DNA from 3 places in the Janthinobacterium glycogeni genome. Region 1 is predicted to be linked to each of the others. Evidence: predicted binding sites of a transcription regulator. Region 1 holds the regulator's gene; each other region holds the start of a gene.

What was found. The regulator FNR, encoded in region 1, switches genes on or off when oxygen is low (the NO sensors DNR and NnrR bind a similar motif). The targets are predictions, from matches to a motif close to TTGATNNNNATCAA.
Region 2: ubiU (ubiquinone anaerobic biosynthesis protein UbiU) is a predicted target of FNR. The motif match lies at 5,781-5,794, and genes of this name have one in related genera.
Region 3: ACQ4W4_RS03430 (universal stress protein) is a predicted target of FNR. The motif match lies at 2,636-2,649, and genes of this name have one in related genera.

The regions. Positions count from the first base shown of each region.
Region 1 covers NZ_JBNYXP010000006.1:375,884-386,388, forward strand. The annotation lists gene ACQ4W4_RS16820 (response regulator) at 1-1,790, opposite strand, end outside; gene fnr (fumarate/nitrate reduction transcriptional regulator Fnr) at 2,030-2,788, shown strand; gene ACQ4W4_RS16830 (FixH family protein) at 2,926-3,450, opposite strand; gene ccoG (cytochrome c oxidase accessory protein CcoG) at 3,550-4,932, opposite strand; gene ccoP (cytochrome-c oxidase, cbb3-type subunit III) at 4,937-5,857, opposite strand; gene ACQ4W4_RS16845 (cbb3-type cytochrome oxidase subunit 3) at 5,850-6,053, opposite strand; gene ccoO (cytochrome-c oxidase, cbb3-type subunit II) at 6,055-6,669, opposite strand; gene ccoN (cytochrome-c oxidase, cbb3-type subunit I) at 6,685-8,112, opposite strand; gene ACQ4W4_RS16860 (T6SS effector phospholipase Tle3 domain-containing protein) at 8,359-10,494, shown strand.
Region 2 covers NZ_JBNYXP010000004.1:455,250-465,754, reverse strand. The annotation lists gene aspT (aspartate-alanine antiporter) at 1-1,567, opposite strand, end outside; gene ACQ4W4_RS13020 (substrate-binding periplasmic protein) at 1,829-2,689, opposite strand; gene ACQ4W4_RS13015 (heavy-metal-associated domain-containing protein) at 2,938-3,201, shown strand; gene ubiT (ubiquinone anaerobic biosynthesis accessory factor UbiT) at 3,226-3,753, opposite strand; gene ubiV (ubiquinone anaerobic biosynthesis protein UbiV) at 3,774-4,670, opposite strand; gene ubiU (ubiquinone anaerobic biosynthesis protein UbiU) at 4,680-5,717, opposite strand; gene ACQ4W4_RS12995 (hypothetical protein) at 5,880-6,296, shown strand; gene ACQ4W4_RS12990 (ribonucleoside triphosphate reductase) at 6,415-8,163, shown strand; gene nrdD (anaerobic ribonucleoside-triphosphate reductase) at 8,160-8,357, shown strand; gene ACQ4W4_RS12980 (anaerobic ribonucleoside-triphosphate reductase activating protein) at 8,350-9,054, shown strand; gene ACQ4W4_RS12975 (Pls/PosA family non-ribosomal peptide synthetase) at 9,203-10,505, shown strand, end outside.
Region 3 covers NZ_JBNYXP010000001.1:734,109-744,613, reverse strand. The annotation lists gene ACQ4W4_RS03440 (Crp/Fnr family transcriptional regulator) at 145-951, opposite strand; gene ACQ4W4_RS03435 (response regulator transcription factor) at 1,289-1,933, opposite strand; gene ACQ4W4_RS03430 (universal stress protein) at 2,087-2,554, opposite strand; gene ACQ4W4_RS03425 (protein phosphatase CheZ) at 3,021-3,860, shown strand; gene ACQ4W4_RS03420 (chemotaxis protein CheA) at 3,860-5,746, shown strand; gene ACQ4W4_RS03415 (S41 family peptidase) at 5,782-6,903, opposite strand; gene leuC (3-isopropylmalate dehydratase large subunit) at 7,254-8,657, shown strand; gene ACQ4W4_RS03405 (entericidin A/B family lipoprotein) at 8,726-8,848, shown strand; gene leuD (3-isopropylmalate dehydratase small subunit) at 8,900-9,547, shown strand; gene leuB (3-isopropylmalate dehydrogenase) at 9,558-10,505, shown strand, end outside.

The DNA.
Region 1 (10,505 bases):
CCTTCGCTGCTGGCGACGGCGATGTCGCCGCCCATCATGTGGATCAGCTGTTTGCTGATGGCCAGGCCCAGGCCCGTGCCGCCGAAGCGCCGCGTGATGCTCTGGTCGCCCTGTGAAAACGCGGCAAACAACTGCTGTTGCTGCAACTCCGTCATGCCGATGCCCGTGTCGCGCACTTCGAAGCGCAGCCAGGCGCGGCGGTTGTCTTTCTCGGCCAGGCTGACGGCCACCACCACTTCGCCGCTCTCGGTGAACTTGATGGCGTTGCCGGCCAGGTTGACGAGAATTTGCTGCAGCCGCTGGGCGTCGCCCACGAGGCGGCGCGGCACGTCGGGCTCGACGGCGATGGCCAGTTCCAGTTCCTTTTCGCCCGCATTCATGGTCATCGTCGTGGCCAGCGTGTTCATGACCTCGTCGAGGTCGAATTCGACGGGCGACAATTCCATGCGGCGTGCCTCGATCTTCGAATAATCGAGCACGTCGTTGAGGATGCCCAGCAGCGACTGGCCCGCCACGCGCACCATGGTCAGATATTTGCGCTGTTCCGTGTCGAGCTTGGTATTGCCCAGCAAATACACCATGCCCAGCACGGCATTGAGGGGCGTGCGGATTTCATGGCTCATGTTGGCCACGAAATCGCTCTTCGCGCGGTTGGCCGCCTCGGCCCGGTCGCGCTCCTGCTCCAGCTCCGCCGCGCGCGCTTCGAGTTCCTGCTGCAGGCGGTCGCGTTCGCCCATCAGGCCGTTGAACGCTTCCGTCAGTTCGCCGATTTCGTCGCGCTGCAGCACCGGTACGGGCGTGAAGCGGCTGCCGCTGGTGCGCAGCGCCTGCAGGGTGTCGCGCAGGCGCACCAGCGGCGAGAGCAGGCGCACGGTGACCCAGCCCAGCACGGCTGCGGCCAGCAGCGAGGCGAGTATGCTCCACAGCACCAGACGGTACAGCACGCCGTCGAACGGTTCGAAGGCGTCGTCGAGGGGCAGCGAGGCGGCCAGCAGCCAGTTCACCGATTTCAGGCGCTTGAAGCTGTTGACGGCCGTGATGCCGCGGCTGTTGGTGCTGACCATGCTGCCTTCGCCATCCATCTTCAGCAGCTGCGTGGTCGTCAGGTTGGCGTTCGGCTGGCGCGGCTGCAGCAAGCGGCTGGTATCGGGATGCAGCACGTAGCGCGGCACGGCGCCGCGCGTGAGGATGAAATAATAGCCGCTCTTGCCGATCTTTTCCGAGCGCAGGCGTCCCAGCAGGTTGTCCTTGTACAGGCGCAGCACGCCGATCACCACGCCGGCCACCTGGCCATCGGCGGCCAGCACGGGCGCGGCCATCTGCACGATGGGCATGCCGCTCGATTTGCCCAGCATCGGCTCGGTGATCATGGGCTGGCGCGTGCGCAGCACGGTCTGGAAATACTCGCGCTCGGCGACGTTGATGCCGGCGCGCCCCGCCACTTCCGGCATGTCGGCCACGACGGCGCCGTGCGCGTCGAGCACCAGCACGTCGTCGAACAGCACCAGCATCGAGCGGCGCGAATAGTAGTCGCGCAATTGGGCGGGCTGGGCGATCAGTTCCGGCGGCTGCTGCCGGGCCGTCAGGGTGACGATCTGCAGCAGCATGGCCAGCTTGTCGTCGAGTTCGGCGGCGGTGCGGGTGATCAGCGACGACTGCTGACTCAGCAGTACCCGGGTGAAGTCGGCGCGCATGTGCTGCACCTGGATCATGGTGACCAGCGCGATCATGGCGATCGAGGTCAGGCTGGTGGCCAGCGCGACTTTTGCTTTGATGCCGAGAGGCTTCATGATTTCCTTTTCAGTACCGGGCGGCACAGGCGGCAGATAATGCTGTCAGGAATTTTCCTATCAATACCCCAGCTTAGCAAGCGCCGCCACGCAAATTGCCCTCTCCGCATGGGCTTTTGACGATGTTGCCATATAATTAAAGGCTGGACGTGGTTTATTCGCCGAAATTGCGGTGAAATTGGCACACGGCAACCCTGTATGCAGTAAACTTCTTATTGCATTTTCTAAAAGGTACCGACATGACTGAAGCGCTCCTTACTCCGACCTTGCCCACAGTGACCGTGGAAGCGTTGCGTGCGCGATGCTCGACCTGCAGCATGCATCAATTGTGCCTGCCGATGGGCCTCGATGTGGGCGACATGGACAGGCTCGACCAGATCATCGGCCGCCGGCGCAAGATCGTGCGCGGCGCTTCGCTGTTCCGCATCGGCGACTCGTTCCAGAATCTGTATGCGATCCGCCTGGGGCACTTCAAGACCTACCAGATCAATCCTGGCGGCGAAGAGCAGGTGACGGGTTTCCAGATGGCCGGCGAACTGCTGGGCATGGACGCCATCAGCGCCGACCGCCACCACTGTAATGCGGTGGCGCTGGAAGACAGCGAAGTGTGTGAAATCCCGTTTTCCAGCCTGGAACAATTGCTGGGCAATATGCCGACCCTGCTGCGCCATTTCCATCGCATGATGAGCCAGGAAATCACACGCGAGCAAAGTGTCATGCTGTTGCTGGGCAACATGCAGGCGACGCAGCGTTTTGCCGCCTTTATCGTCAACCTGGCGTCGCGCTATGAAGCGCGCGGCTATTCGGCCAGCAAATTTCAACTGCGCATGTCGCGCGAGGAAATCGGCAACTACCTGGGCCTGACCATCGAAAGCGTCAGCCGTTTATTGTCGAAATTCAAGAAGGAAGGCTGGCTGCGCGTCTCCAACCGCGAGATCGAGATCCTGCAGCCGGCCAAGTTGAAGGCTATTACGGCCGGCACGGACGTCTGCAAATAACAGCACCGTCAAAACCTACTGCGCGTCGCGCTTTGCGGCCTGCGATGCTCGCTGGCTCGGCGCCCCCGTGCATAGCACAGCTGTGCTTCTCAGCCACAAATCACTGCCGCTCGCTACGGTTTTCCCGGCACTGTACGTTATAGTTCCTCATCGGCATGCAGCGCGATGCTGCGTTGCAGCGGCCAGGTCCAGATGCCCGACAGGCGCCACTCGCGTTTGTCGTTTTCCACCAGCACCTGCCAGCGGCTGCGCTCGAGCATCGGCAGCGCCACGGAAAAATTGCCGGCCGCATCGGGCTGCACCAGCAGCTTGATATCCTTTTCCGGCAGGGTCGCATGCGCCAGGTGCAGCAGCAAAGGCTTCTGGTACGCCTTGCCGAAGCTGTGCACGGAACCGCTGAGGCGCGCTGCAGCGACGTCATATGACAGGGTCGTATCCATGGCCAGGTCGCTGGCGATCGTGTCGCGCTTCAAATCCTGGTTGATCGCCTTGCCCTGCTTGTAATAGTCGCCCACCACCAGCGCGTCGGGCTGCGTAAACGCGATATAGCCCATGAAGCTGCCGACGACCACGGACAGGCCGGGACCGATCATCAGCAGCCATGGCCAGCGATGCTTGTACCACGGTGCAACGGGAGGTTGCAGTTTCAGACTGTCGGACATGGTATTTCTCCTGTGTAAACGGCCAGTCCCCATGCGGGGACTGACCTTCCTGCAACTTCGTGGCGGCGAGGGCAGCCGGTCCCCGTCCGCCTTTCCTTGTTAACGTGGCACGATGAAGACCGCGCTTTCACGCACATGCAGCGACGGGTCGTCCAGCGAGTGCAATTCGATCGCAATCTTGTTCGAGCCCTTTTCGCCGACGCCGTGCGGCACGCGCAGGCGGATCGGCCAGCCCAGCGTTTCCGTCGGCTGCAAGGTCACTTCTTCGCGCGTCAGCAAGGTCAGGCCCGGCAAGCCGGAAGCGCTGATTTTGAAATGCTGGCTTTGCTCGGAGGTGTTCATGATCTGCAGACGATAGACGTTTTCGATCATGCCGTCTTCCACTTCGCGTCCCATCGAACCGCGGTCGCGGATCACGTCCATTTTCAGCGGCGTGCGCAGCGCCAGCGAAGTACACACGGCGATGATGATCAGGGCCAGGATGGACGTGTAGATCAGCACGCGCGGGCGCATGGCGCGCTGGCGGATCTGCTTCGAATTGAAGTTGTTTTCCATCGCATGGTCGGTGCTGTAGCGTATCAGCCCCCGTGGCCGCTCGACCTTGTCCATCACGCTGTTGCAGGCATCGACGCAGGCGGCGCAGCCGATGCATTCATACTGCAGGCCGTTGCGGATATCGATACCGGTCGGACACACCTGTACGCACAAGGTGCAATCGATGCAGTCGCCCAGCTTGTCGTTGTTGCCGGCCTTCTTGCTCATGGCGCCGCGTGGTTCGCCGCGCTTGGCATCGTAGGTGATGATCAGGGTGTCCTGGTCGAACATGGCGCTCTGGAAGCGCGCGTAGGGGCACATGTATTTGCACACCTGCTCGCGCAGCCAGCCCGCGTTGCCGTAGGTTGCCAGGCTGTAGAACAAGACCCAGAACCATTCCCAGGGACCGAAATTGAGGGTGGTCACCTCGCGCGCCAGTTCCTTGATCGGCGTGAAGTAGCCGACAAAGGTAAAGCCCGTCCACAGGGCGATGGCGCCCCATACCAGGTGCTTGGCCGTCTTCTTGAACGCCTTGCGCACGGAGGGGCCCTGCTTGTCGAGGGCCATGCGCGCGCTGCGCGTGCCCTCGATGCGGCGTTCGACCCACAGGAAGATTTCCGTGTATACCGTTTGCGGGCAAGAGAACCCGCACCACACCCGCCCGGCAATGGCCGTGACGAGGAACAACAAATACGCACAGATGATCAGCAGGGCCGCCAGATAGATGAAATCCTGGGGCCACAGCACGACGCCGAAAATGTAGAACTTGCGCGTGGTCAAATCGAACAGCAGGGCTTGCCTGCCATTCCAGGTCAACCACGGCAAGCCGTAGAACGCGAGCTGGGTAAGCCATACGCATACCCATCGCCAGGTAGCGTAGCGTCCTTTGGCCTCGCGAGGGTAGATTTGCTCGCGGGCCGCATACATCTTGATGACTTGAGGTTCCATTACATCATTTCACGGGCGTCTGGGGATTCGACAGGCTCCAGACATACGCCGACAGCACGTGTACCTTGGATTCGCCGAGGAAGTCGCTGAAGGCCGGCATGGTGTTGTTGCGACCCTTGCGCACGGTTTCCATGATGGTATCAGCGCTGCCGCCGTACAGCCAGATCTTGTCCGTCAGGTTAGGCGCACCGAGCATCTGGTTGCCCTTCGCGTCGGCGCCGTGACAGGCCATGCAGGCGCCGAACTTGGCCTTGCCCAGCACGGACTTGACGGGGTCCGACGTGGAACCGGACAGGCTCAGCACGTAATGGGCCACGTTCTCGACATCCTTTTCGGAACCCAGCGCGGCGCCCATCGGCGGCATCTGCCCATTGCGGCCGTGCATGATGGTGGTCTTGATGATGTCGGGATCGCCGCCATACAGCCAGTCCTTGTCGGTCAGGTTGGGGAAGCCCTTGTTGCCGCGCGCATCCGAACCGTGGCATTGCGCGCAGTAGGTCAGGAACAGGCGCTGGCCGATGGCTTGCGCCTGCGGATCGGCAGCTACCGTCTTGATATCCTGGCTCAGGTACTTGTTGAACAGGGGGCCGTAGTCGGCTTCCGCCTTCTTCAGCTCTTCCTCGTACTGGCCCGTCGATTTCCAGCCCAGGCTGCCGGCGTAGGTGCCCAGGCCCGGATACAGGAACAGGTAGGCCAGCGCGAAGACGATGGTGATGTAGAACAGCCACATCCACCAGCGCGGCATTGGCGTGTTGAGTTCCTTCAAGTCCTCGTCCCACACGTGGCCCGTGGTGCCGTCGGCGGGGGCGCCGGCGGCCACTTTCACTTTCGACTGCGAGTACAGCAGCACGCCGCAGCCGATGATGCCCAGCAGGGACAGCACGACGATGTAGATATTCCAGAAGCCATTGGTAAAGTCAGCCATGGTTATGCTCCTTCGCCAGGTTCATCTCGGCCTCGGCCGGATAGTCCAGTGCGTCGTCGGCGAACGGCAGGCGTGCCGCCGCGTCGAAGTCGCTGTTGCTGCGGCTGAACGTCCACCACAGGATGCCCACGAACGTCGTAAAGGAAACCACCGTCATGACGCTGCTGGCGCTGTCAAACAGGTTTTCGATTGCCATGCTAATTCCTTGTTTTGATTAATGTACCGAGGCCTTGCAGATAGGCGACCAGGGCGTCTTCTTCCGTCTTGTCCTGCAGCTGCGCGGGGCCGGCGGCGATCTCTTCGTCGCTGTACGGCTGGCCCAGGCGTTTCAGGGCGCGCATCTTCGGCATGATGTCGTCAGGCACCAGCTTGGTCTTCGCCAGCCATGGGTAGGCCGGCATGTTCGACTCGGGCACCACGTCGCGCGGGTTGTTCAAGTGCGTGCGGTGCCATTCGTCGCTGTAGCGGGCGCCCACGCGGGCCAGGTCCGGCCCCGTGCGCTTGGAACCCCACTGGAACGGACGGTCGTAGACGAACTCGCCGGCGACCGAGTAGTGGCCATAGCGTTCCGTTTCCGCGCGCAGCGGACGCACCATCTGCGAGTGGCAGTTGTAGCAGCCTTCGCGCACGTAAATGTCGCGGCCCGCCAGGCGCAGCGGCGAATACGGCTTCAGGCCGGCGACCGGTTCCGTCGTGCTCTTCTGGAAGAACAGGGGGACGATCTCGACGGCGCCGCCGATGCTGATCACCACCGTGACCAGGGCGATCAGCAGCCAGGGGTTTTTCTCAATCCATGCATGTGAAAATTTCATTTGCTTTTGCTCCTATCAGGCGTGCGCCGCGTTCAGTTCCGGAATGCGGGCGACGGGGAGTTTGCTGCCGCGCAGAGTCATCCAGGTGTTGTAGCCCATGATGCACATACCCGACAGGTACAGCAGGCCACCGGCCACGCGCACCACGTAGTACGGATACGTTGCTTTCACGCTCTCGACAAAGGTGTAGGTCAGGGTGCCGTCCGGATTGACCGCGCGCCACATCAAGCCCTGCATCACGCCGGCGATCCACATTGCCGCGATGTACAGCACGATGCCGATGGTGGCCACCCAGAAGTGCACGTCGACCAGGCGCGTGCTGTGCATCTGCGTGCGGCCCGCCAGGCGCGGCAGCAGGTAGTAGATCGAACCCATGGTGATGAAGCCCACCCAGCCCAGGGCGCCCGCATGCACGTGGGCAACGGTCCAGTCGGTGTAGTGCGACAGCGAGTTGATGGTCTTGATCGACATCATCGGACCTTCGAAGGTGGCGATGCCGTAGAACGACAGCGAGACGATCATGAATTTCAGGATCGGATCGGTGCGCAGCTTGTGCCAGGCGCCCGACAGGGTCATGATGCCGTTGATCATGCCGCCCCAGCTTGGCGCCAGCAGGACCAGCGAGAAGACCATGCCGATCGATTGCGTCCAGTCAGGCAAGGCCGTGTAGTGCAGGTGATGCGGGCCCGCCCACATGTAGGTGAAGATCAGCGCCCAGAAGTGGACGATCGACAAACGGTACGAGTACACGGGGCGCTCGGCCTGTTTCGGGATGAAGTAGTAGACCATGCCCAGGTAGCCGGCGGTCAGGATGAAGCCCACCGCGTTATGGCCGTACCACCACTGGATCATGGCGTCCTGCACGCCCGCGTAGGCGGAATACGACTTGGTGAACGAGGCTGGCATGACGGCGCCATTGACCACGTGCAAAATCGTCACGGCCAGGATGTAGGCGCCGAAGAACCAGTTGGCCACGTAGATGTGCTTGACCTTGCGCTTGATCAGGGTGCCGAAGAAGACGATGGCGTAGGCGATCCAGACGACGGCGATGAGGATGGCGATCGGCCATTCCAGCTCGGCGTATTCCTTGCCGCGGGTCAGGCCCATGGGCAGGCTGACGACCGCGCACAGGATCACGGCTTGCCAGCCCCAGAAGGTAAAGGCGGCCAGTTTGTCGGAAAACAGGCGCACCTGGCAGGTGCGTTGGACAACGTAGTACGAGGTGGCGAACAGGCCGCAGATGCCGAAGGCGAAAATCACCGCATTCGTGTGCAGCGGACGCAAACGTCCGTATGTCAGCCAAGGTATGTCGAGGTTCAGGGCAGGCCAGGCCAGCTGAGCGGCGATGATAACGCCAACCAGCATGCCGATGATGCCCCATACCACAGTAGCGACCGCGAATTGCTTCACGATCTTGTAGTTATAGTTCAGCGATTGATCCACAAAGACTCTCCCTGGAATTACTATTTATGATGGTGGCCAGAGAGTAAGTGTTTGACCGGGAAAAAACTTTGATGTGGATCAAAATTCCCCGGATGAAATAAGCGTAGCGAACTGGCATCGAAATAAAGTGATATTTCGATCAAAAAAGCCATGCAAGATCCCTGCAACGGCTGGCTTGACATGGCGTAAAACGTGCATGGAAGCAATGGCCTACAGTGGCTTGTCCAGACACGCCCAAGGCCCGCCATGGAAGACCCCGAACGCCGCGATCCGTTTGATGCCCAGGTGGACATGGTCGTGGGCAAGGCCGAGGGCACAACCCTGTTCAGTCACTGCCTGCTCGATTGCCTGCAGCAGATGCCGTCGCCGGGCATCGTCATCTTCGTGCATGGCGTCAATTCCGACGGCGAGTGGTACCGCGCGGCCGAAGCAGGCCTGTGCGCCGGCCTGAACACGCGCATGAAGCGCTGCGACGAGCACCTGTGCCACGCCACGCCCGAGGCCGGACAATTGACGCCGCTGCGCTACCGGAGCGAGTTGAGCGATGACGGCTATGTCGATCCCGACTATACGGCCAGCACCTTCATCGGGCCGCAAGCGCATTTCTCGCCCGTGATCCAGTTCCGCTGGGGCTACAAGGCCAGCGACAAGGAGTTGCAGGCGTATGGCGATTCGGTCTACCTGAACGAACACGCTTACTGGGGCGGCGGCCCGTTCGCCAATGGCTGCTCCTCGCTGCCGGATCTGTGGGGCGAGGGTTTGTCGGACGCCCTCTTCCTGTTCATCCATATCGAACACCTCAATCCCGTTAACGACCGCATCGTGTATGCCTGCCCGCCGCGCCCCTACTTCGTGCTGGCGGCTTTGCGCCTGGCGCATCTGGTAGCTGCCATCCGCCAGCAGCAGGCCGATGTGCCGATTACCCTCGTCTGCCACAGCCAGGGCAATATGGTGGGCATGGCGGCCGCGTTTCTGGGCAACAAGATGGCTGACGTGAAAGATGCGGCAGGCAAAAGCGGCCGTTGCGTGGCCGATACTTATGTTTTATGCAATCCTCCGTACAGCCTGTTGCGCAGAAACGATACGGAAGGCTGGCTGCAGGGGAAAGTCAAGGATGTCGATGGCAATGTGGGCCGGCAAAGCGGCGAGGCGCGCCGCCAGACCCTGGCGGCATTCTTCGACATCGTGCGCGGCCAGGCCACAGAGCCGCCATTGTCCACCGCGCTGGCGCAGATGGCTGCCAACGTGCGCCATGCTTTCACCCTGGAGAAGGACCGGGCCGCCTATGCCTGCGGCCCGCAGCCCACCACGCGCGGCCGCGTCACCCTGTATTGCAATCCGCACGACCAGGTGATTTCCGCCACGCCCATCCAGGGCATCGGCTGGCTGGGGCTCAGCGCCGAGGAGATCAAGGCCACGCGCGGCGACGGCGTCTTCAGCCAGCGGGTGTTTGCGCAAGGCTTTCCCGTTGGCCAGCACGGCGATTATGACTATTGGAGCAACCACTATCGCCACCCCGCGCGGGGCAGCGCCGATTTCTGGCATCCCCGTTCGCCGATCTCCAGATACGACCCGAATAAAGGCGTGCGCGCCAGCACCAGCGCGGCAGGCAAGGCGGCGACCGTGCGCACGGCCGCGGCCACGTCGGCCCTCATGAAGATGCTGAAGACTCCCATCAATGCCGTGCCGCCCGACGACTGGCGCATCCCCGTGACGGCGCCCGCCTTGCCGGAAGTGTTTGCACCGCAGGCCATGCGCTTTGGCGTACCCAGCCCCCAATTCGACCAGGATATCGATCCGCCCGGCACGCACCGCTATGCGGGCAAGGCGCGCCAGGAAGGCGACCCGTACGCCGATGACGGCGTGGGCGCCGCGCCGCAGGGCAACCGCGATACCGAGGCGGCATTGCGCTATGAAGACCATGCCCGCCTGCGCATGAAGGCCCGCCGCGAGAAGCTCGACGGCAATGACGGCAAGGCGATGATGGAAGACGACCTGTCGACCGCCACGCCGGCATATCTGCAATGGCGCCGCCAGGAAATCGCCGCGCAACTGGTGGCCACCTGCGACACGCATGCGACCGACCACTCCACCATCCTGAGCAATCCCGGGCACGCGGAAAAGGCGCTGGCGTACGACGTGGCGATTGGGGTGTGCCATATCAGCGAGAAGGCGATGCGACAACTGCGTATCGCGGCAGATTGGCGTCTTTTAATCACCGGTAATGAAATGCTGCCATTGAAAATACTCCGTGAGTATTTTTTGACGGGAACGTTCAATGAACTGCCATTGCTGGATTGGGTGCGCAACGGTGGCAGCACGGGAAGCATGCCTTCTGAAATTGTGGATGAGCGCATGTACAAGCGCCCGGAGACATCTTGATGTACAACTTG
Region 2 (10,505 bases), on a different contig from region 1:
CGTTCTGCACGGCCGACAAGGCTGGCGTGCTGCACTGCTGGCCGGCGATGGCGCCCAGCAGCACGGGCGCGTCCAGCTTGAGGAAAAAGTGACCCACCAGCAACGACAGCGAGGCGGGGATGACGGCGATCAGGACGCCCATCAGCGGCAGCGACAAGCCGTACTGGCGCACCAGCTCGATCGCTTGCGGTCCCGACGCCAGGCCCACGCAGGCGATGAAGGTGGCCAGGCCGATATCCTTCATCATGTCGAGCGCACTAGGGTGGATGCCCGGCATGCCCGGCTTTCTCGCCTGGTACCAGCCGAACACGAGTCCCGTCAGCAAGGCGCCGCCGCCCGTGCCCAGCGAAAACGGTATGCCGCCCAGCTTGGCGGTAAAGCCGCCGATATACACGCCGAGCACGATGCCGATGCTGGCGTAGACGATATTGCTGCGGTCGCCCGTGGGCACGCGCTTGCCGATGGCCGACAGCGCCGTGTTCAGTTCGCGGCCTTCCGTCGTGCCGTATAGGCGCAGCACGTCATCGCGCTGCAGGGCCAGGTCGGGCAGCGGCGGCATGCTGTGCTCGCCCCGGATGACGGCCGCCACATGCACGCCGGTGGGCAAGGCCAGCTGGCGCAAGGGCTGGCCCACGAGCGCGGCTTGCTGCAGCACCACTTCGACGGCGGAGACGGCCATGTTCAAGCCCGTCGTATCGGCAAATTCCTCGCCCAGGATGGCTTCGGCCGCCACCAGCGCGGGACGGTGGCCGATCACCAGCACTTCGTCGTTATTGCGCAGGCGCAGTGCCGGTTCCAAAGGCAAGACCTTGCCATGCCGGCGCACGCGCGTGATGCTGGCGCGGCCCGCAAAAATATGCTGCAAGGCATCGAGGCGGCGTCCCGCGCCCCGGCTGATGCGGTAAGCGCGGCCGACCATTTCCGGCGTCGCCTGCAAATCGTCGGCGCCCGCCTGCGCGCCGCCCATTTTTTCCCATAACTTGTCCGCTTCCTCGCGCAGGTTGACGCGCAACAACAGCGGAAAAATCTGGCTGGTGGCGATGACGATGGCGATCAGGCCGAAGATGTACGTGATGGAATACGCGGTGACCACATTGGCTTGCAGCTCGGCGATGCGGGCCGCCGGCAGCGCCAGCTTCGAGATCGCATCCGTGGCCGTGCCGACGACGGCCGATTCCGTCGCCGCGCCCGCCATCATGCCGGCCGCCGTGCCCTGGTCCAGGCCCAGGAACCGCGTGGCCAGCAGCACCAGCGCGAGCACCACCACCACTTCGATCAGGCACAGCAGCCCGAGGCGCAAGCCCTTGGCATTGAGGTTGGCAAAGAACTGGGGACCGCCCGCGTAGCCGAGGGCAAAGATGAACAACATGAAGAAAACGTTCTTGACGCTGGCGTCCAGGGTAATGCCCAGCTGGCCGATCAGCAGCGCGGCGATCAGGGTGCCGCACACGCCGCCGAGCTGGATGGGGCCGAAGCGTATCTGCCCTACCGCGTAGCCCAGCGCCAGTGCCAGGAACAAGGCCAGTTCCGGCACCTGGTGCAATACCGACGTGATCGACTCGAGCATGGGCAAACCTTCGAAAAGATAACGGATGGTTACAAGGGAACACAGCGTTCAGCGGCTGGCGGCAGCTTGCTGTTGAACGGACGCATGGTTGCCACGCGACAGCCATCATGGCGGCTTTCGCTGGGAAAGTGTTGCAAGATGGAATTATGTTCGGCGAAAATTTTATAAGTGTCAACAGGTGTTCTGTTGAACTCGTCTTGCGTTTCGTCAAACATCCTGCGCACGATTGGAGCGGTGGTTTGACACTGGTCAATAAAACTATTAGTAATGTTTTGGACGATACCAAAGTGTCTTGCGGGCCAACGGCGTCTCCTCCGGCAAGTCGGGATTGGCCAGTTCCAGCACGTGCCGACGGGACAGGTTCAGGCCCTGCGCAAGACGGCCGAAATGGCGTTGGAACAGCTGCGCAAAACTGCCATCGGCCAGCATGGTTTCCAGTCCTGTTTCAATGTGGCGCGCCAGTTCCGGCCGGTGCTTGCCGACAAAAAAGTACAGCGCGGCCGGGTAGCGGATGACCAGATGGGCGTCGAGCGCCAGCGGCAATTGCGCGTGACTGGCCAGCTCGCTTTGGGCCTCGATCACGGAGCGGGGAAAGTAGTCGATGCGCCCCGCCGCCAGTTGCTGGAACAGGCCTTCGTAGGTGCTCGAGGTATCGAGACGCAAGCCGTTCGCCTGCAGGATGGCGCAGTCGGGCCAGTCGCGCATCTGGCCGGCAGACAGCCGCGCCAGGGCGGCGATGCTGCGCACGCCGCGCAGCAGCTGCGGCCGGCGGGCATGGATCAGGGCCACGCGCCAGCCGATCAGGCCGCGGTCGATGGGTATGCGCACCGGCAGCAATTGCGTTTCGCGCGCCTGGCTCGTCATGGCCCAGACGACATCGACGCTGCCCGACGCCATGGCGATTTCCTGCATGGCACGCGTCTGCACCATGCGCAGTTCGGAGCGGCGCAAGGCATATGCCTGGCCCGACCGGGCCAGCGCCATTTGCAGCAAGGCCGTCACATAACCTTGCTGCGGATCATCGAGCGCCTGGTGGCGCGGATACACGAGCGGCAGCGGCGTGCCGGCGGCAGCGCCCAACGGCCACAGACCGGCAAGCATGAGCAGGGGGCGGCGCTGCATGGCCCCTCCTTTCCAGCGCTTTCATCAGCGTTCTTATCAGAATGACAGTATCGCGCAGCAGGGCACGCTTGTCGACTGGATTATGGAAACTGTGTACAAAACAACAGCAATTCAGGCGGGAGTGGAGGGGTGCGAATTAATCCAGATCAATAAAACCGTAAATAGAAAATAAATCTTGCGTGCTGCTCTGGACGGCATGCGCGCCCCTCGCCTACGCTGTTTTTTTATCTGAAAAACAAGAGGACCACATGCAGACAGCGCGCTTGAATATTATTGGAATGGATCACGAAGGCTGCGCCGACAGATTGACGGGCGCACTTGAGGCCGTCACGGGCGTGGCCACCGTCTGCGTCTCGCTGGCGCGCCACGGCGCCACGGTGCAATTTGACGAACGCCTGGCCACGCAGGAACGCTTGCTGGCCGCCGTCAATGACGCCGGCTTCATGGGCGAGGCGACCGATGAAGAACAGCTGGCCTCGTGCAGCGGCGCCTGCGGCCACTGCCGCCACTGAGCGCCGCCCCCTCCCCTTTTCCGCTCAGCCTCCCCGCGCGCCCCGGTCGCGCAAATGCGCCAGCACGCGGCGCGGTCCCAGCGCCTGCAAGTCGAACGGCGGCAATTCGATGGCGTCGAGCGTATTCTTGAACAGCAAGCCCAGCTCCGTATCGCCTTCCAGGCTCAAACGGCGGCTGAAGAACAGGGTATCCGGATCTTCCTGGCGCCGCGCCAGCAGCATCAAGTCATGCACGCTGGCGGCAATGCACAGGTCCGGCACGTCGACATAGCGTTCGGCCACGAAAACCGTGCCCTGCCACTCGAAATCGAAAGCGATACCCGCGTCCAGCAAGCGCAGGCGCAGGCTGCGCCCCTCCAGGCTGCAACGCACGTCGTCGGGCAATTGCGGCGCCAGCAGGCGGTTCAAGCCTTGCACGAACAGCCAGGAGGCGGGATACGGCGGCAGCTTGGACAGCAATTCGGCCAGCGGTTCGGGCAGCCGGTACGACACGGCGGGTTTACTCATGGGTGGCTTGGCCGGGACGGGCAATCGTTCCATTTGATCTTGCATGGTGCTTCCTTTCGATGCGTTCAATGGGCGGCGTGCTGTTCCATGCCGGGCTGGCCGTGCCAATAACCGTCGCAGGCGCCGGCCGGCTGGCATGCCGCCAGCTGGGCCTGGGCGCCGATGCCGCTGACCTGCCCCCGGCGGGCGCGGTCGAAGATGGCGATCACCTGTTCCGTATGCATGGCCTGCGGACTGATGCGCGCCACCGACACGCCCATGTCGCGCATGGCGTCGAGTTCGCGCACCAGGTTGTAGACGAGCGCCGACTGCGTCTGCGTGCCATTCAGGACGAGGAAGGGCACTTCGTCGCGCGTGCGCAGCAGCAGGCCGTCCGGCTCTTCCAGGCAGCTGTAGCCGCAGTCGTCCTTCGGCAGGTTGCGGTTGCGCGCCGTGAAGCAGCGCGCGGAAAACGCCAGCGGCATGCGGCCGTAGGCAAACACTTCCGTCTCCAGCCCTTCCGGTTTCTGGCGCTGCATCTCGGCCAGCGCCGTCTGCCCCATTTCCAGCGGCATCACCCAGCGCCGCGCGCCGAGGCGCGCCAGCAGCTGCAGGCTGGGGCCATTGAACAGGTTCAAATGGGGACCGGCGACGAAGGATGCGCCCTTTTCCATGCAATGCACGGCGCCCATGTCGTTGGCCTCGACGCCGTAGCGGCCATTGCCCGTGATGCGGCGCAGGGTGGCCAGTTCGGCGCCCGCCTCGATCAGCGCCTGCGTCGACAGCACCACTTCCTTGCCGGCGGCGGCCAGCATGTCGGCAATATCGAGCCAGTCGGCCAGGCGCAGCTCATGCCGGCGCGAGCAGACGGTTTCGCCCAGGTACACGATATCGACGGCGGTGCCGGCGATCTGCTGGTAAAACTCGAAGACGGTGGCGCGCGGCCAGTAGTACAGCAAGGGGCCCAATGAAAGCTTCAGCATGTTCATCCTTTATTTCCAAGATCTGTGGTACGCACCCAGTGTGTGCTGCTGGCCTTCGGCCAGCTTGTCCATGGCCGCCATCCAGCCCGGCTTGACGGCGTAGCGCGTATTGCCTTCGCGGCAGGCGTCGATCGCTTCGCGCCACACGCGCGTCACCTGCGCGACATAGGCAGGACTGCGCTGGCGCCCTTCGATCTTCACGGCGCGCACGCCCATGGCGATCAGCTGCGGCAGCAGCGCCAGCGTGTTCAGGCTGGCCGGCTCCTCGATGGCGTAATACTCTTCGTCGTTGACTTCGAAGCGCCCCTTGCACAGGGTCGGATAGCTGGCGTTTTCGCCCGGTGCGTAGCGGTCGATCAGCACGCCGTTCAGGCGCGATTCGAGACCGTTCGGCGTTTCCAGCCAGCGCACGGATTTCGCCGGCGAGCACACGCCGTGCGTGTTCGGCGCCTCGCCCGTCGCATACGACGACAGCGCGCAGCGTCCTTCGACCATCACGCACAGGCTGCCGAAGCCGAAGACCTCGATCTCGACGTCCGTCTTGGCGATCAATTGCTCGACCTGCGCCATCGACAGCACGCGCGGCAGCACGGCGCGGGCGATGCCGAAGTGTTCTTGGTAAAAATTGATCGCTTCATAGTTGGTGGCCGAGCCTTGCACGGACAGGTGCAGGCGCAGTTGCGGGTGATGCTCGCTCGCATACGCCATCAGGCCCGGATCGGCCACGATCATGGCGTCGATGCCGGCTTGCGCGGCGCGGTCGATGGCGCTGCGCCACACGGCCCAGTTGTGCGGCTGCGGATATGTATTCAGCGCCAGCAGCACCTTGCGTCCATATTGGTGGGCGTAGCGGACGCCCTCGGCGATGGCCTTCTCGTCGAAATTGAGGCCGGCGAAATTGCGCGCATTCGTGGCGTCGCGAAAGCCCAGGTACACGGTGTCGGCGCCATTGTCGATGGCCGCTTTCAAGGCGGGCAGGCTGCCGGCGGGGCAGACCAGTTCCAGCGGTCCGGCCACGCGGGTGGCGGTGGTTGATTCAAGCATCATGATGTTCACAGTCCTGTATCGGCTCAGGGTGCAGACTATAGCCCCGCCCATACGGCCCAGTCCTTGACGCAGGTGAAGGAATGCGTGCATGGCTGGCGCGCGTTCAACTTGCTTGACCTGGCTGTAAAATGCCTCCCTTTTCTCCCTCTTCGATTGACCGCCATGACCCGCAAACCGCTGCTGATTTTCCTGCTCACCCTGTTCCTCACCGCGCTGCAGGTGCAGTGGGCCGGTCCGGCCGATGGCTATGACGCAGGGACCATCTCCGTGCTGTCGCCGGAAGTGCTGGGCGCGTATCCGGGCGTGCTGCTGCTGTTCCTGCTGGCCGTGTTTGCGCGCCGCAAGATGCCGCTGCTGCGTCAGGCCGCCATCTGCACGGGCCTGCTGGCCGTCTACTGGCTGCTGGCGAACTACGTCACCTTCGACGCGCGCGTCGCCAGCTGGAGTACCTTCTCGCCGCTGGAAATCTGGGCGCACGTGCTGCCCGCCTCCGTCGCCAGCGTCGCCGCCTGCGGCGCCGCGTTCTTTTGCGCGAGCTGGCTGATCCTGCGCGAAACGCGCTGGAACAAAGGCGGCTGAGGTGTATTTTTCACCTGCATCAAGGATTCGTCACGCAACTGCACGCGCCCTTTGACGCCACTATATTTAGTGATTAATCTCCATAAAAACACCGCATGTTGTGTTTATTGGAGGTTTCATGACGACAAATGCAGTTTCCCCCACACGCGGCCAGGTCGATGTCGCCGCGTCCATCAATGAATACCTGGACCGGCGCGACTGGCGTGTCAACGCCAACGCCAACCAGGGTTACTCGCTGGGCGGCCTGATACTCAATGTGTCGGGCAAGGTCATCGCCAACTACTGGCTGGACCAGGTGTATCCGCCGGAAGTGGGCGCGGCGCACCGCGAGGCGGCGCTGCACATCCACGATCTCGACATGCTGGCCGGCTATTGCGCCGGCTGGTCGCTGCGCACCCTGCTGCATGAAGGCTTGAACGGCGTGCCGGGCAAGATCGAATCGGGCCCGCCGAAACACATGTCGAGCGCCATCGGCCAGATCGTCAATTTTCTCGGCACCCTGCAAAACGAATGGGCCGGCGCGCAGGCGTTCAGTTCCTTCGACACCTACATGGCGCCCTACATCCGCAAGGACGGCCTGCGCTACGAAGACGTGCGCCAGTACATGCAGGAGCTGATCTTCAACCTCAACGTGCCGTCGCGCTGGGGCACGCAGACGCCGTTCACCAACCTCACCTTCGACTGGGTCTGTCCGGACGATCTGCGCGAGCAGATTCCCGTCATCGCCGGCCAGGAAATGGACTTCAGCTATGGCGAGCTGCAGGCGGAAATGGACATGATCAACCGCGCCTACATCGAGATCATGATGGCGGGCGACGCCAAGGGCCGCGTCTTCACCTTCCCCATCCCCACCTATAACATCACCGAGGATTTCGACTGGCATAGCGAAAACGCGGAACGCCTGTTCGAAATGACGGCACGCTACGGCCTGCCCTACTTCCAGAATTTCATCAATTCGGAACTCAAGCCGAACATGATCCGCTCCATGTGCTGCCGATTGCAGCTGGACTTGCGCGAATTGCTGAAAAGGGGCAATGGCCTGTTCGGGTCCGCCGAGCAGACGGGCTCCCTGGGCGTGGTGACGATCAACTGCGCGCGCCTGGGCCATTTGTGGCGCGGCGACGAGCCAGCCTTGATGGCCGACCTGGACCGCCTGCTGGAACTGGGCAAGACCAGCCTGGAAATCAAGCGCCGCACCATCGAGGAACTGATGCAGCAAGGCCTGTTCCCGTACACGAAGCGCTACCTGGGCACCCTGCGCAACCACTTTTCCACCCTGGGCGTGAACGGCATCAACGAGATGATCCGCAATTTCAGCGGCGACGCCTGGGACATCACGACGCCCGAAGGCCACGCGCTGGCCGTGCGCCTGCTCGACCACGTGCGCGCCCGCATGGTGGCCTTCCAGGAAGAGACGGGCCATATGTACAACCTGGAAGCGACGCCGGCCGAAGGCACGACATACCGCTTCGCCCGCGAAGACCGCAAGCGCTATCCCGCCATCCTGCAGGCCGGCACCGTCGACAATCCGTATTACACGAACTCGTCGCAACTGCCCGTCGGCCACACGGACGACCCGTTCGAAGCGCTGGAATTGCAGGACGCGCTGCAGCGCAAGTACACGGGCGGCACGGTGCTGCATTTGTACATGACGGAAGCGCTGTCGGATGCGAACGCCTGCCGCGAGCTGGTAAAACGCGCCCTGAGCCGCTTCTCGCTGCCCTACATCACGGTCACGCCCACCTTTTCCATCTGCCCGCGCCACGGCTACCTGGCCGGCAAACATGAATTCTGTCCCACCTGCGACGCGGAACTGATCGCCCGCAAGCAGGCCCACATTGCTCCATCACTTGAGGAAACGCCATGAATGCACGTCCCGACTTCACTCCCGCCATCACCCTGCTCGACACCGAACGCCAGCGCTGCGAAATCTGGACGCGCGTGATGGGCTACCACCGCCCCGTCGCCTCGTTCAACATCGGCAAGCAGGGCGAATTCCACGAGCGCCAGTATTTTACGGAAGCGAGCGCCCGGGTTGGCCAGCCCGCCTGCCATGGCTGAGTTGAAAGTGGGCGGCCTGACGCCCTTTTCCGCCACCGACTATCCCGGCAAGCTGGCGGCGGTGGTGTTCGTGCAGGGCTGCCCCTGGCGTTGCGGCTATTGCCACAATCCGCACCTGCAGGCGCGCACGCCGGACGGCGCCATGCCGTGGCAGGACGTCCTGACCTGGCTGCGCCGCCGCGTGGGCCTGGTCGACGCCGTCGTCTTCAGCGGCGGCGAGGCGTGCATGGACCCGGCGCTGGCGCGGGCCATGCAGGACGTCAGGGAACTGGGTTTCGGCATCGGCCTGCACACGGCCTGCATTTATCCGCAGCGCCTGCAGGAAGTGCTGCCCCTGGTCGACTGGGTGGGTTTCGACATCAAGGCGCCGTTTGCCGACTATCGACATGTGACCCGCGTGGCCGGCAGCGGCGACCCCGCGCGCGCCTGCCTGGACGCCATTCTCGCCAGTGGCGTCGCCTACGAATGCCGCACCACCACCCACCCGGATCTGCTGCCGGACGAGCAGCTGCTGGCCCTGGCCGCCACCCTGGCCGCCAAAGGCGTCGACAACTACGTGCTGCAGCAATTCCGCGCCGAAGGCTGCGCAGACGCGGCGCTGGCCGGCCGCCCCCTGCACGGCTATCCGGCGGCGGACACGGTGGCGCAAATCGGCGCCATGTTTCCCCGTTTTACATTCCGTAATCATGGCAGTTGATCCTGCCGCCACATAATTATTGAAAGTCCCGCAAAATTCCCCGTTCTGCAACGCTGAAATGTCTTGCGTGCTGTAATGTATCAACTGTGCCGCGCACCATGCGCGGCCCGTCAGATTCCTCACACAGCATTACAGATAAGCGTCATCCATGAACGATTTCACCGCAGTCAGTCCAGGCATCCCTTCCACCCACGCCGACATCCTGTACGGCCCGCCGCGACCGGATTTGCTGCGCGAGGAAGTGCTGGCCGACCTGCTGGAAGCGACGGCGCGCCGCTGCCCGCAGCAGACCGCCCTGATCGACGGCGCGCGCCGCATCACGTATGCGCAACTCGATGCCCAGGCGGGCCTGGCGGCGTCGCGCCTGGCGGCGGCCGGCGTCAAGCCCGGCGACATCGTGGGCCTGTGGCTGCCGCGCGGCGCCAATCTGCTGCTGATGCAGGCGGCCATCGCCAAGGCGGGCGCCGCCTGGCTGCCCGTCGATGAAGACACGCCCGTCGAGCGCCTGCAAGTGTGCCTCGACGACGCCAATGGCTTTGGTGTCGTCAGCTGCGCGCAGTTCGCGCCACGCCTGGAGCAGGCCGGCATCGAGCGTCCCGTATGGACGGCGGAAAGCCTGCTGGCGCCCGCCGCGCCGGGCGAACACCTGCCCGCGCGCGGCACCGTCTTGCCCGACCACCCGGCATACGTAATCTACACGTCCGGTTCCACCGGCAAGCCCAAGGGCATATTGATCAATCAACGCAGCATCTGCCACTTCCTGCGCAGCGAAAACGCCGTGCTGGAAGTGACGCAAAGCGACACCGTCTACCAGGGATTTTCCGTCGCCTTCGACATGTCGTTCGAGGAAATCTGGATCGCCTATCTGGTGGGCGCCACCCTGTGGCTCGGTCCCAAAGAGATTTCGGGCGACCCGGAAGCCTTGCCGCGCGCGCTGGCCGAGAACAAGGTAACCGTTCTCCACGCCGTGCCGACCCTGCTGGCCCTGTTCGCCGAGGAAGTACCGAGCCTGCGCCTGATCAACCTGGGCGGCGAGATGTGCCCCGAGTCCCTGGTCGAGCGCTGGTCGCGCCCGGGCCGCGCCATGTTCAACACCTATGGCCCCACGGAAGCGACCGTCTCGTGCAGCCTGGCGCGATTGCGGCCCGGCGAGCCCGTCACCATCGGCACGCCGCTGCCCAACTATGGCTTGCTGGTGCTGCAAGTGGCCGAGCCGGGAGAAAACCGTCCCTTGACATTGCTGGCGCGCGGCGAGACGGGTGAGCTGTGCATCATCGGCCCCGGCCTGGCCGAGGGTTATCTGGGCCGGCCCGACCTGACGGTGGAAAAATTCCTGCCCAATCCGTGGGCGACCAGCGACGACGACGCGCGCCTGTACCGCACGGGCGACCTGGCCCGCATCGATGCCGACGGCCAGGTGCTGTGCCTGGGCCGCGCCGACGACCAGGTGA
Region 3 (10,505 bases), on a different contig from region 1:
GGATGGCAACGTGGAGAATGGCGCTGCGCGAAGGCGGCCACTGGCGCGGCGTGGAAGGCGAGCGGCAGCAAAAAAGACCCGGCAAGGCGGTGCGCGCCTTGGTCGGGTCAAGCCTGTGCCAAGCTGGAAGAAATCGGGATGGCGTTAAATCGTGGCCAGCAATTGCGCCGAGGCGGTGGCGGCCGCGGTGGTGTCGGCCTTGAGCTTGGCGGCAGCCAGCTGCTTGGCGCGCGAGCGCGAGGGCGGCAGGCGGCGCAGGGTTTTCAGGGCGTCCGGGTCCTTGATGCCGATGGTGCGCTGGTCCACCGTGATCAGGCCGATTTCATTGAAGGCGGAGAGGGTGCGGCTCACCGTTTCCAGGGTCAGGCCCAGGTAGCTGCCGATTTCGTGGCGCGTCATGCGCAGGTTGAACAGCTTGCTCGAATAGCCCATCTGCGCGAAGCGGTCGGCCAGCGAGACGAGGAAGCGCGCCACGCGGGCTTCGGCGCTCAAGGCGCCCAGCATGCCGATCATCGCCTGTTCGCGCACGAGTTCGCGGCTCATCACGCCGTACATGACGTTTTCCAGTTCCAGGTGAACACGTCCCAGCGCCGTCAGCTTCTTGAATGGCAACAGGATCAGGTCGCAGTCGGACAGGGCCACCGCTTCCGAGGAGTAGTGGCGCGAGTGGATGCCGTCGACGCCCAGCATGTCGCCCTTCATGGGAAAGCTCAGTACCTGTTCATTGCCGAATTCGTCGATGAGCACGGTTTTCAGGAAGCCCGAATTGACGATGTACAGGGTGTCGAACGGCTGGCCGATGGTATGCACGCGCTGGCCCGTCTTGAATTGCACGTGCTGGAACAGCAGTTCGTCGGCGGCGATGGTGCAGGCGCTGGAGATATGCAGCAGATCGCACACCTCCTTCAGGTTCGACCATAGCCGCCCCTGGCGCTGGCGCCCTGCTTCCATCGGGGAAGAGGGAGCCAGCGATGGAGCGGCGGCGCGGGTTTCGGGCGTTTGCGTGGACAGCATGTTCATCTCCTGGTGACAGGTAGTTCAGAGTTGAATGACAGGGTGCGCAGGACGGCGGGCAGGGAAGGGGCGGCGCGCGTCCAGACAGGTAAAGCTCAATTCGCTGACGACTTGCTGTGTGATGAAATAACTTCCCAGCAACTTGATTACTGGTTTCAGTATGCCAACAACCATATGCAATTAATATCAGCAGTGGCTGAATATGGCAGTAGGAGCTGCGGTAGGTGAAGTAGGATTGTTCCTACGGTCGACGCGCGGGCGCGCGCCGCCGGGCTTACGTCTTGAAGGGGGAGAGCAGGCGGTGCGCCACGGCGTACTGCACCATTTCCGACAGCGAACTCATGCCCATTTTTTGCATGATGCGCGTCTTGTGGGTGCTCACCGTTTTCACGCTCAGGTGCAGGTTGTTGGCGATTTCCGTGATCGACTTGCCCGCCACCAGCAGGGAAAAGACTTCGAACTCGCGGTCCGATAGCTGTTTGTGCAGCAAGCTTTCATTCGGCATCATGATGTTGAGCACGAGCTGCTCGGCCACCTCGGCGCTGATGTAGGGGCGTCCCGACGCCACCTTGTGAATGGCGCCCACGAGCTGGGTGCCAGCGCTTTCCTTGGTCAGATAGCCTTGCGCGCCGGCGCGGATGGCGCGCACCGCATATTGTTCTTCCTCGTGCATGGTGAGGATCAGGATGGCCAGCTTTGGCGCCTCGCTGCGGATTTGCCGGATCAGGTCGACGCCGCTGCGGCCCGGCATTGACAGGTCGAGCTGCAGCAGGTCGAAGCCGCCCTGGCGCACCTGATTGAGTACTTCAAAGCCGTCGATGGCTTCGCCCACGATATCGATGTCCGGTGCGCCGTCAAGGATGCGCTTCAAGCCTTCTCGCATGATGGTGTGGTCGTCGGCAATCACAATACGTATCATAGGCGGGCAATCTGGATGCGTGAAATCTGCTCTGTCCGTCACCGGACATTCAAATGTTAAGAAACGAGAAACGTTGTCATTTTAACGGAAGCGGCTGCATTGTGCCTTTTTCTTCATATGCCGGCAACGACGGCCCGGTGGTCATGTGACCACTTATTCCGACGGGGGTTCCTTGATCAGCCTATGCACGAGCACGGGCAATTTCGAGTGCGACAGCACTTTGTTGGTCACGCTGCCCAACAGCAATTGCCCCCAGCCGCTGCGGCCATGCGAACCCATGAAAATCAGGTCGCAATGCTGCAATTGCGCCACTTCCACGATCTTCAGCGCCGGGCTGTCGGAAAAGGCCGTCAGGCCCGTCGCTTCCAGGCCACGCTTGGCGGCCGCGTCGAGGACCGGCTGCCAGTGGTCGGCGCCGGCCTTGCGCATGGCGATGCGGTACTCCTCCTCGCTGGGATAGCTTGGGGGAATGATTTCGATGTACACCGGGTACTGGTATTCGGGCGCCACGTACAAGGCAAGGATGTCGGCGTGCATCTGTTCGGCAAAGGCAACACCGGCGCAGGCCGTCAGGTTGGAGACGGTGGAACCGTCCGTGGCGATCAGAATTTTCTTATACATGGCAGGTCCTTTGGCGGTGACTGAGCGCGCGCAACGCCTCTTATTGTAGACGCGGCGGCAGCATTGTATTCATGCAAAGACTTGATAATTATCAATACAACTGCATCTTCAGTATAGACAACATTGGCAGAAAGATCGTGTTTAGCTGCAACGATGTCCATGTGGCGCTGTTGCGCAGACGCCCGGAAGCAGGATTTCTTCTGCTGTGCGTGGTCTTGCACGCACGCCAATGGTAGTATTTCAAAATACAACAGCAGGAACACATATTTCCTTGTGGAAAAGCTCTTGTGGGCCAGCTTTGCACCAGGAAGCGCGTTTTGAGATTTACCAACAGGGCGGCGCCCTGCTACACTCGCAACATCGCAGCGGTATTGCCTCAAATCATCTTAATCGAGAAATTGTGGGTATCAGTCTGTAAAACGCACAGTTCAGGCGGAATTTTGACAAATTATGGAGAAGCAGGGATATGACCAACGCCGCTGATGATTTCGACGCATTATTTGATGAAGTATCTGCGCAAAGTGCGGCCACGGCTCAGCCCGCGCCTGCCGCCGCGCCCGCTCCGGCCGTGATTGCGGATGATGACTTCGACGCGCTGTTCGACTCGGTGTCGGCCAGCGCCGCCGTGCCGGCAGCCGCCGAGCCGGAAGCGCCGCCTGTGGCCAGCGCCGAGGCGTCTGGCGACGCGGCCGATCCCGTCGACCAGTCCGACAAGCCGATGTTCGAGCGTCTGGGCGGCATCGTGCGCCTGCTGCACGATTCGCTGCGCGAACTCGGTTACGACAAGGCGCTGACGGAAGCGTCGTCGCAGATCGTCGACGCCCAGGACCGCCTGGAATACGTCGCCACCCTGACCGAACAGGCCGCCAACAAGGTCTTGAACACGCTCGACGAAGGCATGCCGGCGCAAGATGTGCTGTCGAAGAAGGCCAAGGACATGGATGGCCGCTGGACGGCGCTGTTCGACGGCAAGCTGAGCCTGGAAGAATTCAAGGCCCTGGCCGGCGACTCGCGCCAGTTCGCGCAAGCCGTTGCCGAAGCGACGGAAGCGGAAAAAGCGCGCTTGCTGGAAATCATGATGGCGCAGGACTTCCAGGACATCACGGGCCAGCTGATCAAAAAAGTGGTCAACATCACCAAGACCGTGGAAAACGAACTGGCCCAGCTGCTGCGCGACAACGCGCCGGCCGAGGTGCGCGAGAAACTGGCGCAAAAGCCGGTGCCGCTGATGCAGGGCCCGTCCGTGCCGTCGGTGGCGCTGGACCAGGATAATGTAGACGACCTTCTTGCGGATTTGGGATTCTAATGGACGATATGCTCAAGGATTTCGTCGTTGAGGCGATGGATCTTGCGGTTAATGTTGAAGAGCACTTGTTGCGCCTCGAGCGCGATCCTGACAACAAGGAAACACTGAATGCTGTGTTTCGTTCCTTCCACACGATCAAGGGCGGCGCCGGCTTCATGGGCTTGCCCGCGCTGGTGGCGGCCTGCCATCTGACGGAAAACCTGTTCGACGCCTTGCGCACGGGCGCCGCGCCGGTCACCCCCATCGCCATCGAGGCGGCGCTGCAAGCGTCCGGTTTCGTGGCCGATCAACTGACGGAACTGGCCAACGGGGCCGCGCCGGAAAGCTTGCCGGCCATGCCGGAAGAGCTGGAACACATCCTGACGAACGCCATCGAAGGCAAGGGCATGGATGCGCCTGCGCCCGCCGCCGTGGTGGCGGAAGCGGCTGCGCCCGTTGCCGAGGTTGCCGAAGTCGTTGCCGTGGCGCCTGTCGCCGCCGTTGCCACCGCCAGCGCCGATGGCCTGGACTGGGAAGGCATGTACAACGCCGTCGTGCCGGCCGCTAGCCGGATCGCTGCCGCACCGGCGTCCGTCGCCGCTGCGCCTGCCGCCGTGGCCGCCGCGCCTGCTGCTGCCGCTGCTGCCGCCAAGCCAGCCGCCAAGGCCTGGGATGGCGCCGAACGACGCGAAGAGCGTCCGGAAGTGCGCCATGCCGCGCCCGTCAAGGAAGACAGCATCCGCGTCGACGCCGTCAAGCTCGACGCGCTGCTGGAAGTGGCGGGCGAATCCGTGCAGGCCGCCAACCAGGCTGCCGTGCTGCTCGAGCGCTTGTTGCAATTCAAATTCGAAGGCCAGGCCGCCACCTTGATGGCGACCCTGGCGGAAACCCTGGAGCGCGCCTCGCGCTACTCGACGGAACTGCAGCGGGCCACCCTGGCCACGCGCATGCAGCCTGTCGGCCGCCTGTTCCAGAAATTCCCGCGCCTGGTGCGCGAGCTGGCGAAAGACCTGGGCAAGGATGTCGAGCTGACCATCGAAGGCGCGGAGACGGAAGTCGACCGCGTCGTCGTGGACAGCCTGTACGATCCGCTCGTGCACATGCTGCGCAACTCGCTCGACCATGGCGTCGAATCGCCGGAAGCGCGCCTGGCCGCCGGCAAGCCCGCCAAATCGTATATTTCGCTCAAAGCATGGCAGGAAGCGAACAGCGTCATGATCGTGCTGCAGGATGACGGCAAGGGCATGGATCCGGTCTTCTTGCGCAGCAAGGCCCAGCAAAAGGGCCTGATCAGCGAAAACGCGCAATTGAGCAACGACGAATGCTTCCAGCTGGTGTTCCTGCCGGGCTTCTCGACCAAGGAAGTGGCGTCCAGCGTCTCCGGACGCGGCGTGGGCATGGACGTGGTGAAAACGGCCGTGGAGAAAAACCGCGGCGCCATCCACATCGAGTCGACGCTGGGCAAGGGCACGAAGTTCGCCATCCGCCTGCCGATCGAACTGTCGATCGTGCCGACCATGCTCGTGTCGACCTCGGGCGCCGCGCTGGCGCTGCCGATGGCGGTGGTGCAGCGCGTTGTCGAATTGCCGGAAACCTTCATGGAAGTGGGCGGCGCGCCCGTGCTGAAAGACCAGGGCCGTCCATTGCCCGTGCGGTCGCTGGCCGGCGCCCTGGGCTATGAATCGTGCAGCGAACGCGTCGGCATCGTCGTCGCCGCGCCGCAGCCGTACATCCTGGCGGTGGAAGCCGTCGATGGCACGGCGGATCTCGTGATCAAGCCGATGACGGCCATCACCGTGGAAGGCATTACCGGTACCGCGCGCTCGGCCGAAGGCGAGCTGGTGCTGGTGGTGGGCCTGTCCTTCCTGATGGATGGCTGCCGCGGCAGCGTGCGCCTGGCCGCATAGTTTTTCCGCGCCACCATATCAAGCCCGCGGCAGCGTTACTGCCGCGGGTTTTTTTTCGCCTGGGCGCCGTCGGGGCGCAGCGTGCCGCCTTCCAGCCAGCGCTGCACGCGCACGATCTCCGCGGCGCGCTCCGCCTCGTCCTTCGGTGGCGGCAGATAGATGTCGGGCATGATGCCGTCGAGATCGACCTGCAGATCTGGCAAGCGGGCCGAGCGCGAGGTGGCGTAGGCCAGCTGGCGCAGTCCCGAGGGCAGGGGGTGCATGCGCAGATTCGAATAATCGAGCGCGCCGCCGCTGTTGCGTCCGATCAGCTTGACGTGAAAGCTTTGTCGCGCTTCCAGCAGAAACTGTTCGCAGGAACTGCCGCAATCGCGGTCGACCAGCACCGCCACCCTGGACGGCTGTACTGCCTGGCCAGACACACTCGCATAGCTGACAGGCCCGTTGCTGCCTTGCGCCACGAACTGGCCGGGCTGCACGCTGCGCATGCGGGTGACGGCCTGTGCCATGTATGTCGTGCAGGTGGCGTCGCCGGGAGCGTACAGTGCGCAGATGTTTTGCTGGCTGGCGATATTGGCCGGCGTGGACAGCCATTCACCGCCGATATTGACGCTCTCGCCTGACGCTAGCCATGGCAGCAAGGGCGCATACGTGCTGTCGCTGCCGCCGTTGTTGCGCCGCACATCGATAATCCAGTTTCGACGGCTGGCCAGTTCGTCGCGCTTGCTTTCCAGTAAATCAGTGAGGAGCCCGGCGTACCCCGGAAAAAAACTGGGTAAGGTCAGCAGCGCCGTGTGCGGCGACAGCAGCTGCAGCGATGGCGCCCTGTCATCGATGGTGGCCGCTGGCGCGGCGGTTGAGGATGATGCTGCAGTTGCTGTCTCATGTTTCAGCGCGCCGGTCGGCATGATCTGCAGGTGGCCTTTGCGCCACTGGCTCAGGTAACCGGACAGTACCGTATTGCAGGCAGCCTCATCGTTCGCCCTGGCCGCCGCGGTGCTGGCGCTGGCCAATGCCTGATCGAAATACGCTTGGCCTTTTTGTGCCAGATGCTGGCGCGCGCCAGTATCGTTTTCCAGCAAAAAGGCGGGAAGGACGCGCAAGTCCTGCAGGCAGGTCTCGCCCGGTGTGGCCGCCTGCGTATGGCTGACTGTCAACGTAGCCAGGAGTGTGGCGGCAAAAAAACACAGTCTCATCAATGCAATCTTTCCTGAAATTGTTGTCGAAATACAATACACGAAAGATTAAAGAAAAAGTATCGATTTCTGGCCGCGCCGTGGCTCGTTCGGCGGCCTGCCGGCAGATGAGGCCACCATGTCGCCGATATGCTGATATCGGCAATTTCTAGCTCATATCCAACAGGGTTGCCAAACTTTGTATCGTCAATCCCACGCTTTTTCCTGTTTTGGTTCTGTGCCGTGCAATATATGGCATAATCCTTGTGGATCACCGTATGACCTGGTTCACTTGATCACTTACTACAGGCTGTGGCAACGCTGCATAAATCATGATGAAGACGCTTTACGACAAACTCTGGGAATCCCATGTGGTGCGGGCCGAAGAAGACGGCACGACCATTCTGTATATCGACCGTCACCTGCTGCACGAAGTGACCAGCCCGCAAGCATTCGATGGCCTCAGCGTGGCAGGCCGCCAGCCGTGGCGCGTATCCGCCAACCTGGCCGTGGCCGACCATAACGTGCCGACCACCAGCCGCGCCGACGGCATTGCCGACCCGGTTTCGCGCCTGCAGGTCGAAACGCTGGACAAGAATGCCAGGCACTACGGCTTGACCTACTTCAACATGAACGACAAGCGCCAGGGCATCGTGCACGTGATCGGCCCCGAACAGGGCGCGACCCTGCCCGGCATGACGGTCGTGTGCGGCGATTCGCACACCTCGACCCATGGTGCGTTCGGCGCGCTGGCGCACGGCATTGGCACCTCGGAAGTGGAGCACGTGCTGGCCACGCAAACCTTGCTGCAAAAGAAATCGAAATCGATGCTGGTGCAGGTCGACGGCGCCTTGCCGGCCGGCGTGACGGCGAAAGATATCGTGCTGGCCATCATCGGCAAGATCGGCACGGCCGGCGGCACGGGCTACTGTATCGAGTTCGGCGGCTCGGCCATCCGCGCCCTGTCGATGGAAGGCCGCATGACGGTGTGCAATATGGCCATCGAAGCGGGCGCGCGCGCCGGCATCATCGGCGTGGACGACACCACCATCAATTACGTCAAGGGCCGTCCGTTTTCGCCGGCCGGTCCGCACTGGGAACGCGCCGTCGCCTACTGGCGCACCCTGCATTCGGACCCGGGCGCCCGCTTCGACCTCGTCGTCACGCTCAACGCGCAAGACATCGTGCCGCAAGTGACGTGGGGCACGTCACCCGAGATGGTGACCGGCGTCGATGGCCGCGTGCCCGACCCCGACCTGGAAAAGGACAGCGTCAAGCGCGATGCGATGGAAAAGGCGCTGGTCTACATGAACCTCAAGCCCAACACCGCCATCGAAGACATCCGCATCGACAAGGTCTTCATCGGTTCCTGCACCAATTCGCGCATCGAGGATTTGCGCGCGGCGGCCGCCGTGGTGCGCGGCAAGTACCGCGCATCGAACGTCACCCTGGCGCTGGTCGTGCCCGGTTCCGGGCTGGTGAAAGACCAGGCCGAGCGCGAGGGACTGGACCGCATCTTCAAGGATGCCGGCTTCGAATGGCGCGAGCCGGGCTGCTCCATGTGTCTGGCCATGAATGCGGACCGCCTGGAACCGGGCGAACGCTGCGCCTCGACCTCGAACCGCAACTTCGAGGGCCGGCAAGGGCAGGGCGGACGTACCCACCTGGTGTCGCCAGCGATGGCGGCGGCGGCGGGCATCGCCGGCCACTTTGTCGACGTGCGGGGCTTGCGATGACGGCAGGGACTGGCGCCGCTGGTTTACACTAGCGCCTTCAGTCCCTTATTGATTATCGAGAAATCATCATGAAAAAACTCTTCGCCCTCCTCATCGCCACCGTCATCCTGTCCGGCTGCAACACCGTCTCCGGCATCGGCCGCGATGTGCAGAAAGTCGGCCAGGTCGTCACCGGCGCCGGCGGAAAATAAACCGTGACGTGCCGGCGCCCCGCGCCGTCCGTCTTACCGAGTAGAAACAGCATGGATAAATTTACGATTTACGAAGGCCTGGTCGCCCCGCTGGACCGTGCCAACGTCGACACCGACGCGATTATTCCCAAGCAATTCCTGAAATCGATCCACCGCAGCGGCTTCGGCCCCAACCTGTTCGACGAATGGCGCTACCTCGACCATGGTGAACCGGGCCAGGACAACAGCCGCCGTCCGCTGAACCCCGGGTTCGTGCTCAACGAGCCGCGCTACCAGGGCGCCTCGATTTTGCTCACGCGCAAGAACTTCGGCTGCGGCTCCTCGCGCGAACACGCGCCGTGGGCACTCGATCAATACGGCTTCCGGGCCATCATCGCGCCGTCGTTTGCCGACATCTTCTTCAATAACTGCTACAAGAACGGCTTGCTGCCCATCGTGCTGTCGGAAAGCCAGGTTGAGCACCTGTTCAATGAAGTCAAGGCCTTCCCCGGCTTCAAGCTGGTGGTGGACCTGGAACAGCAATGCGTGCGTACCAGCAATGGCTCCGTCTCGTATCCATTCGAGATCGACGCCTTCCGCAAATATTGCCTGATGAACGGGCTCGACGATATCGGCCTGACTCTGCGCCATGCGGATGATATCCGCGCCTTCGAAGAGCGTCATTTGAACAATCAGCCTTGGCTGGCGAACGTTATCTAAAGATTATTCCATGAAAATTGCAATCTTACCCGGCGACGGCATCGGTCCTGAAATCATCGCGCAAGCCGTCAAGGTCTTGAATGTACTGGGCGAATCGTTCGAACTGGAAACGGCGCCCGTGGGCGGCGCCGGCTATGCGGCCCATGGCCATCCGTTGCCGGAAGGCACGCTGGCCCTGGCGAAGGCGGCCGATGCCGTACTGTTCGGCGCCGTGGGCGACTACAAATACGATACGCTGGAGCGCCAGTTCCGTCCGGAACAGGCGATCCTGGGCTTGCGCAAGAACCTGGGCCTGTTCGCCAACCTGCGTCCGGCCATTCTGTACCCGGAACTGGCGGGCGCCTCGACCCTGAAGCCGGAAGTGGTGTCCGGTCTGGATATCCTGATCATCCGTGAATTGACGGGCGACATTTATTTCGGCCAGCCCCGCGGCGTGCGCGAGTGCCCGGACGGTCCGTTCAAGGGCCAGCGCGAAGGCTTTGACACCATGCGCTACGCGGAAGGCGAAATCCGCCGCATCGCCCATGTGGCTTTCCAGGCCGCGCAAAAGCGCGACAAGCGGCTCACCAGCGTGGACAAGGCGAACGTGCTGGAAACTTTCCAGTTCTGGAAAGACATCGTCACCGACGTCCACAAGGAATACCCGGACGTGGCGCTCGATCATATGTATGTCGACAACGCGGCCATGCAGCTGGTGCGGGCGCCGAAGAAATTCGACGTCATGGTGACCGGCAATATGTTCGGCGACATCCTGTCGGACGCGGCCGCCATGCTGACGGGCTCGATCGGCATGTTGCCGTCGGCCTCGCTGGACACCAACAACAAGGGCTTGTACGAGCCGTCGCACGGTTCGGCGCCCGATATCGCGGGCAAGGGCATCGCCAATCCGCTGGCGACGATCCTGTCGGCCGCCATGATGCTGCGCTATTCGCTCAACCGCGAAGAGCAGGCAAACCGC